DNA from 2 places in the Streptomyces sp. NPDC002793 genome. Region 2 is predicted to be linked to the other one. Evidence: predicted binding sites of a transcription regulator. Region 2 holds the regulator's gene; the other holds the start of a gene.
What was found. The regulator HrcA, encoded in region 2, represses chaperone genes, less so after heat shock. The targets are predictions, from matches to a motif close to TTNGCACTCNGNNNNNCNGAGTGCNAA.
Positions count from the first base shown of each region.

Region 1 (3,964 bases), on a different contig from region 2:
ACGGCTTCCTTCACGTCGCCGCCGTCCGAGATCCACTCGGCCTCGGCCCGTGGCTCGATCGCCTCGTGCGGAACACCGGGGGCGATCTTCAGCGCGGCCCGGGGGGCCTTCAGCGCCGCCTCGGTCGCCCAGGAGAGCGGTGGTGAATAGGCCTCGGGGTCGAAGATCCTGCCCCGCCCGCCGCGTCGCGCCGGGTCGACGAAGACCGCGTCGTACGGGGAGGTGTCGATCTCCGTGACATCGGCGCACCGCACCTCGACGAGGTCCTGGAGGCCGAGCGCCTCGGCGTTGGCGCGGGCGACCTCGGCGGTGAGCGGGTCGCGGTCCACGGCCAGGACCGAGATGCCCGCCCGTGCCAGGGCGATGGCGTCGCCGCCGATGCCGCAGCACAGGTCGGCCACGCTGCGCACGCCGAGCTCCGCGAACCGTCCGGCGCGGTAGCCGGCGACGGAGGTGCGGGTCGCCTGTTCCACGCCGTCGGGGGTGAAGAACATGCGGTAGGCGTCCGCCGCCCCGAACTTCGCGACCGCGCGCTGCCGCAGCCGTGCCTGGCCGAGCGCCGCCGAGACGAGGGCGGCGGGGTGCGTGCGGCGCAGCCGGGTCGCGGTCGCCAGCTCCCGGGCGGGGTCGTGGTCGCGGAGCTCGTCCAGGAGCGCCGCGCCCTCCGGGGTGCGCAGGGCGGCGAAGGCGGTGAGCGGGTCGGCGGGGTCGGCCTGATCGGCGGGGGGAAGGGCGTTCACGCGTCCATTGTGAGCCAGCCGGGGGACCCGGCGGGCCCGCCGGAGGTGTCGCGGGAGGCGGCCGGTGACCCGGTGGCAGGATGCGGCGCCATGCAGCTAGTACGACAAACAGAAAAATCCACCACGAAGCACCGCGGAACGGTCTGCGCGATCCTGGTGGCCCTGCTCGCCGGAGCCGCCGCGTCCGGATGCGCCGGCGGTGGCGTGGACGACGCCGCCGTGCGCCAGGGACCCGCCGCCGGGCAACCGGGAGCCGCCGCCCCTCCGGGAGCCCCGGCCCCTCCGGCGGGCCCCGCCGCCGCCGCTGCCGAGGCGGAGCGGAAGCAACGGGAGCAGGCGGCCCGTGTCGCCGCCGCGAAGAGATGGGGCCTGGCGAAGGTCCCGCTCACCGCCCCTCCACCGCCCGCCGTGCGGCCCCGCATCACGACCCGGGAGGGGTTCGAGGTGGAGGGCGGGGAGTCGCTCCCGCCGGTCTTCACCACGGTCCCCACCAAGGAGCGCGTCGTCTTCCTGACGATCGACGACGGGGCGGAGAAGGACCCCGAACTGCTGCGGATGATGACGGAGCTGAAGATCCCGTACAGCGCCTTCCTCAGCGACTACGTGGTGAGTGACGACTACGACTACTTCAAGGACATGCAGGCCCGGGGGGTCACCCTCAGCAACCACACGCTCAACCACCGCTACCTCCCGGGGCTTTCGGCGGCCGAGCAGCGGCGGGAGATCTGCGGCGAGCAGGACGTCATCGAGAAGCGCTTCGGGAAGCGGCCCACCCTCTTCCGGCCGCCGTACGGCAACTACAACGGCGACACCCTGCGCGCCGCCAAGTCCTGCGGCATCACGGCGGTGCCCCTGTGGGCCGCCGAGGCGTTCCCCGACCACATGGAGTGGCGCGAGTGGGACCAGGACCTGCACCCGGGCGACATCATCCTCACCCACTTCCGAGGGCGTGAGGACTGGGAGGGATCCATGGCCGACATGGTCCGCCGCGTCATGAAGACGGTCACGGACAAGGGGTACGCCGTGGCCAGGCTGGAGGACTACGTCTGAGCGGAGCGGCCCGCGCGAGGGTGACTCCGTGTCGCCGGAACGGAGCCGGAACACCGCGGCGGTCTCCCGCGTTGTCCGGGCGTGCGCCGGTTCCACGACGCCACGCGAGGGTGGTGAATTGGCACTCCGCTTGACCGAGTGCTAACCGCGGTCATAGTGTCAGTGCTGGCACTCCCCAAGGGAGAGTGCCAGCACCACTGCGCGACAGGGCAGGTCCGGCACCCGCGACGACGGATCGGTCCGGTCGGGCATCCCACAGACTGTTAAACCCCGTGAGATCTCCGAAGGGGGAGACCGGATCGTGTCGACCACCAGCTCCAAGGTTGCGATCAAGCCGCTCGAGGACCGCATTGTGGTCCAGCCGCTCGACGCCGAGCAGACCACGGCTTCCGGCCTGGTCATTCCGGACACCGCCAAGGAGAAGCCCCAGGAGGGCGTCGTCCTGGCCGTGGGCCCGGGCCGCTTCGAGAACGGCGAGCGCCTTCCGCTCGACGTCAAGACCGGCGATGTCGTTCTGTACAGCAAGTACGGCGGCACCGAGGTGAAGTACAACGGCGAGGAGTACCTCGTCCTCTCGGCGCGCGACGTTCTCGCGATCGTCGAGAAGTAATTCACCCACGTTTGCTTCTGTTCTGCGCCCCTGGCCCCCGCGAAATAACTAGCCGGGCGGCGAGGGGCGCAGTTCGTTTGAGAGGACAGCTCAGCCCATGGCGAAGATCCTGAAGTTCGACGAGGACGCCCGTCGCGCCCTTGAGCGCGGCGTCAACAAGCTTGCCGACACGGTGAAGGTGACGATCGGCCCGAAGGGCCGCAACGTCGTCATCGACAAGAAGTTCGGCGCTCCCACCATCACCAACGACGGTGTCACCATCGCGCGCGAGGTCGAGCTCGACGACCCGTACGAGAACCTCGGTGCCCAGCTGGTGAAGGAGGTGGCGACCAAGACCAACGACGTGGCGGGTGACGGCACCACCACCGCCACCGTGCTCGCCCAGGCCCTCGTCCGCGAAGGCCTGCGCAACGTCGCCGCGGGCGCGTCCCCGGCCGCCCTGAAGAAGGGCATCGACGCCGCCGTGAAGGCCGTGTCCGAGGAGCTCCTCGCGACCGCCCGCCCGATCGACGACAAGGCCGACATCGCCGCCGTGGCCGCGCTCTCCGCGCAGGACCCGCAGGTCGGCGAGCTCATCGCGGACGCGATGGACAAGGTCGGCAAGGACGGTGTCATCACCGTCGAGGAGTCCAACACCTTCGGTCTGGACCTCGAGTTCACCGAGGGCATGGCCTTCGACAAGGGGTACCTGTCCCCGTACATGGTGACCGACCAGGAGCGTATGGAGGCCGTCCTCGACGACCCGTACATCCTGATCCACCAGGGCAAGATCGGCTCCATCCAGGAGCTGCTCCCCCTCCTGGAGAAGGTCATCCAGGCCGGTGCCTCCAAGCCGCTCCTGATCATCGCCGAGGACGTCGAGGGCGAGGCGCTCTCCACCCTCGTCGTCAACAAGATCCGTGGCACCTTCAACGCCGTCGCGGTGAAGGCCCCGGGCTTCGGTGACCGCCGCAAGGCCATGCTCGGTGACATCGCCACCCTCACCGGTGCGACCGTCATCGCCGAGGAGGTCGGCCTCAAGCTCGACGGCGCCGGTCTCGACGTGCTGGGCACCGCCCGCCGCGTCACCATCTCCAAGGACGACACGACCATCGTCGACGGCGGCGGCAACTCCGCCGACGTCAAGGGCCGCGTCAACCAGATCAAGGCCGAGATCGAGGCCACGGACTCCGACTGGGACCGCGAGAAGCTCCAGGAGCGCCTCGCGAAGCTGGCCGGCGGCGTGTGCGTGATCCGTGTCGGTGCCGCCACCGAGGTGGAGCTCAAGGAGAAGAAGCACCGTCTGGAGGACGCCATCTCCGCGACCCGCGCCGCGGTCGAGGAGGGCATCGTCTCCGGTGGTGGCTCCGCTCTGGTCCACGCCGTCAAGGTCCTCGAGGGCAACCTCGACAAGACCGGCGACGAGGCCACGGGTGTCGCGGTCGTGCGCCGCGCCGCCGTCGAGCCGCTCCGCTGGATCGCCGAGAACGCGGGCCTCGAGGGCTACGTCATCACCTCGAAGGTTGCCGAGCTCGACAAGGGCCAGGGCTTCAACGCCGCGACCGGCGAGTACGGCGACCTGGTG
Region 1 covers NZ_JBEOVL010000014.1:68,401-72,364, reverse strand. Annotated here, with positions in the region: gene ABT001_RS16125 (THUMP-like domain-containing protein) at 1-740, opposite strand, end outside; gene ABT001_RS16120 (polysaccharide deacetylase family protein) at 831-1,790, shown strand; gene groES (co-chaperone GroES) at 2,092-2,400, shown strand; gene groL (chaperonin GroEL) at 2,498-3,964, shown strand, end outside.
Region 1: the regulator HrcA is predicted to act here: its motif matches at 1,909-1,935, upstream of groES (co-chaperone GroES).

Region 2 (3,964 bases):
GCCGGCAGGTCGTCGACGCCCTCCAGGTACTCCACCACCACGCCCTCGATGCGCAGGTCGTCGCCCCAGACCCGCTCGACGAGCTCGGCGTCGTGCCGCCCCTCCACGTAGATCCGGCCCGCCCGCGCCACCCGGGCCCGCGCCCCCGGGACCGCCACCGAACCGGACGCCGTACGCATGGGGCGGACGGGGCCGCCGGCCGAGGGGCGTATGAGGGTGACCACCTTGCCGTCCAGCAGGAAGCCGCGCGGCTCCATCGGGAAGACCCGGTGCTTACCGAAGCGGTCCTCCAGCGTGACCGTCGGCCCCTGGGCCGTCTTCTCGCACCGGATCACCGCCCCGCAGAAGCCGGTGACGGCGTCCTCGACGACCAGATCGGGCTCGGCGGGGACCTCGGGGGCGGGGGCGGACTTCTTCCACGGCGGAGTCAGATCCGGCTGGTAGCTGCGCATGGCACGACGATAATCCGCCGGCCTTTCACGACACGCCGAAGCGGTCGGCCAGCCGATCACGCTGGGCACGTACGAACGCCGCGTCCACCACCGCCCCGTGTCCCGGCACGTACAGCGCGTCCTCGCCGCCGAGCTCCAGCAGCCGGTCCAGCGCGGCAGGCCAGTGCGAGGGGACCGCGTCCGGGCCCGCCTGCGGTTCGCCGGACTCCTCGACCAGATCTCCGCAGAGCACCACGACGGGGGAGCCCGGCACCAGCACCGCGAGATCGTGGCCGCTGTGACCGGGGCCCACATTGGCCAGCAGCACCTGGAACCCGCCGCCGAGGCCGAGCGTCCACTCGCCGCTCACCTGGTGCCGCGGGGCCACCAGGGTGTCCGTGGCCGTGGTGGCGTCCGCCTCACCCATCCCGTGCCGCAGGGCGTCCGCGCGCAGCTCCTCGGCGCCCCGCCCCAGCAGGTCCGCCGTGCCGACGGCTCCGTAGACCTCCGCCCCGGAGAAGGCGGCGGTGCCCAGCACATGGTCGAAGTGCGGATGGCTCAGTGCGATATGCGTCACCCTCCGGCCCAGCATCGCCTCCGCCTGGGTCCTCAGCTCGGCCCCCTCCCGGAGCGTCGACCCGGTGTCGTAGAGCAGCACCCCCTCCGTCCCCGCCACCAGCGCGGCGGTCGCGTCCCAGACGGGAAGGCGCCGCCGCCCCGTACCGTTGCCCAACCGCTCCCAGCCGAACTCTTCCCAAGAGACGTCCATACCGCGACGCTATCGGCAACGACCTGCGCAGTCCCGTGACGGCGTGGCCGGTCGCCCTTGCCCCGGGCCCACCCCGCCCCCGTACACTGACCGGGGGATTGCTGGCACTCGAACGCACAGAGTGCCAAGCAGACACCGAAGAACACAGCTGGAGGTGTGCGCGGTGCTCAGTGAACGCAGACTCGAAGTGCTGCGCGCCATCGTCCAGGACTACGTCGGCACCGAGGAGCCCGTCGGCTCCAAGGCACTCACGGAGCGGCACAGCCTCGGGGTCTCTCCGGCGACTGTCCGCAACGACATGGCGGTGCTGGAGGACGAGGGCTTCATCGCCCAGCCGCACACCAGTGCGGGACGTATTCCGACGGACAAGGGCTACCGTCTCTTCGTCGACAAGCTCGCGGGCGTCAAGCCCCTGTCGTCGCCGGAGCGCCGGGCCATTCAGAATTTCCTCGACGGCGCGGTCGACCTCGACGACGTCGTGGGCCGCACGGTCCGGCTGCTCGCGCAGCTGACCAGGCAGGTCGCCGTCGTGCAGTACCCCTCGCTGACCCGGTCGACGGTCCGGCACGTGGAGCTGCTCTCGCTGGCTCCGGCCCGTCTGATGCTCGTGCTGATCACGGACACGGGCCGGGTCGAACAGCGTATGATCGACTGCCCTGCACCGTTCGGTGACACGTCACTGGCCGATCTGCGGGCCCGGCTCAACAGCCGGGTCGTCGGACGACGCTTCGCGGACGTCCCCCGGCTGGTGCAGGACCTGCCGGAGTCCTTCGAGAACGAGGACCGGGGAACCGTATCCACGGTGCTCTCCGTCCTCCTCGAGACTCTGGTCGAGGAAACGGAGGAGCGGCTGATCATCGGCGGCACCTCCAACCTCACCCGCTTCGGGCACGACTTCCCTGTGATGATCCGGCCGGTGCTGGAGGCATTGGAGGAGCAGGTCGTGCTGCTGAAGCTGCTCGGTGAGGCGACGGACTCAGGCATGACCGTACGGATCGGGCACGAGAACGCCCACGAGGGCCTCAACTCCACGTCCGTCGTCGCGGTCGGCTACGGTTCGGGCGACGAGGCAGTCGCCAAACTCGGCGTGGTCGGACCGACCCGCATGGACTACCCCGGAACGATGGGAGCGGTACGCGCAGTGGCACGTTACGTCGGACAGATCCTGGCGGATTCGTAAGTGGCCACGGACTACTACGCCGTACTAGGCGTGCGCCGCGACGCATCTCAGGACGAGATCAAGAAGGCATTCCGTCGGCTCGCACGCGAGCTGCACCCGGATGTCAACCCGGACCCGAAGACCCAGGAGCGGTTCAAGGAGATCAACGCCGCTTACGAGGTGCTGTCGGACCCGCAGAAGAAGCAGGTCTACGACCTCGGCGGTGACCCGCTGTCCAACTCGGGCGGCGGCGGTGGCGCGGGAGGTTTCGGAGCCGGCGGCTTCGGCAACTTCAGCGACATCATGGACGCGTTCTTCGGCAACGCCGCGCAGCGCGGGCCCCGTTCACGGACCCGGCGCGGCCAGGACGCGATGATCCGGCTGGAGATCGACCTCAACGAGGCGGCCTTCGGCACGACCAAGGACATCCAGGTCGACACGGCGGTCGTCTGTACGACCTGCAGTGGCGAGGGCGCCGCACCCGGCACCTCCGCGCAGACCTGTGACATGTGCCGCGGCCGTGGCGAGGTCTCCCAGGTCACCAGGTCCTTCCTCGGCCAGGTCATGACCTCGCGGCCCTGCCCGCAGTGCCAGGGATTCGGCACGGTCGTCCCGACGCCGTGCCCGGAGTGCGCCGGTGACGGCCGCATCCGCTCGCGGCGCACCCTCACCGTGAAGATCCCCGCCGGTGTCGACAACGGCACCCGGATCCAGCTCGCGGGCGAGGGCGAGGTCGGCCCCGGCGGCGGCCCCGCCGGCGACCTCTACGTCGAGATCCACGAGCTCTCCCACGCCGTCTTCCAGCGGCGCGGCGACGATCTGCACTGCACGGTCACCATCCCGATGACGGCGGCGGCGCTCGGCACCCAGGTGCCGCTCGAGACGCTCGACGGTCTGGAGGAGATCGACATCAGGCCGGGCACCCAGTCCGGCCAGTCGGTCCCGCTGCACGGGCGTGGCATCACGCACCTGCGCGGTGGCGGGCGCGGCGACCTGATCGTGCACGTCGAGGTCATGACCCCGACGAAGATGGACCCCGAGCAGGAGCGCCTCCTGAGGGAGCTGGCCGTGCTGCGTGGCGAGGAGCGGCCCACCGGTCAGTTCCAGCCAGGACAGCAGGGACTGTTCTCCCGCCTGAAGGACGCCTTCAACGGCCGCTGAACCCTGTCACCGCACCGCCCGCCGGTCCCGTACCGGCGGGCGGTGCGCTGTGTACGGCGTCGCGTCGGCCGGTCGTAAGGGGCTGATTCGGCACGATCCGCCGGACGTGGCACGATGCGGTCATGTCCTTGGCGCTGACCGATCTCTGCCGGTACCCGATCGTGCAGGCCCCGATGGCGGGCGGGGTGTCCCGCCCGGAGCTGGCCGCGGCCGTCTCCGACGCCGGAGGGCTCGGTTTCCTCGCCGCCGGCTACAAGACCGCGGACGGGATGTACAACGAGGTCAAGGAGATGCGGAGACTGACCGGCCGGCCCTTCGGCGTCAACCTCTTCATGCCGCAGCCGCGGGTCGCCGACGCCGGCGCCGTCGAGGTCTACCGCCACCAGCTCGCCGGCGAGGCCGCCTGGTACGAGACCCCGCTCGGCGACGCGGACTCCTGCGGCG
Region 2 covers NZ_JBEOVL010000013.1:112,550-116,513, forward strand. Annotated here, with positions in the region: gene ABT001_RS15385 (DUF3097 domain-containing protein) at 1-452, opposite strand, end outside; gene ABT001_RS15390 (MBL fold metallo-hydrolase) at 478-1,200, opposite strand; gene hrcA (heat-inducible transcriptional repressor HrcA) at 1,364-2,380, shown strand; gene dnaJ (molecular chaperone DnaJ) at 2,381-3,520, shown strand; gene ABT001_RS15405 (nitronate monooxygenase) at 3,643-3,964, shown strand, end outside.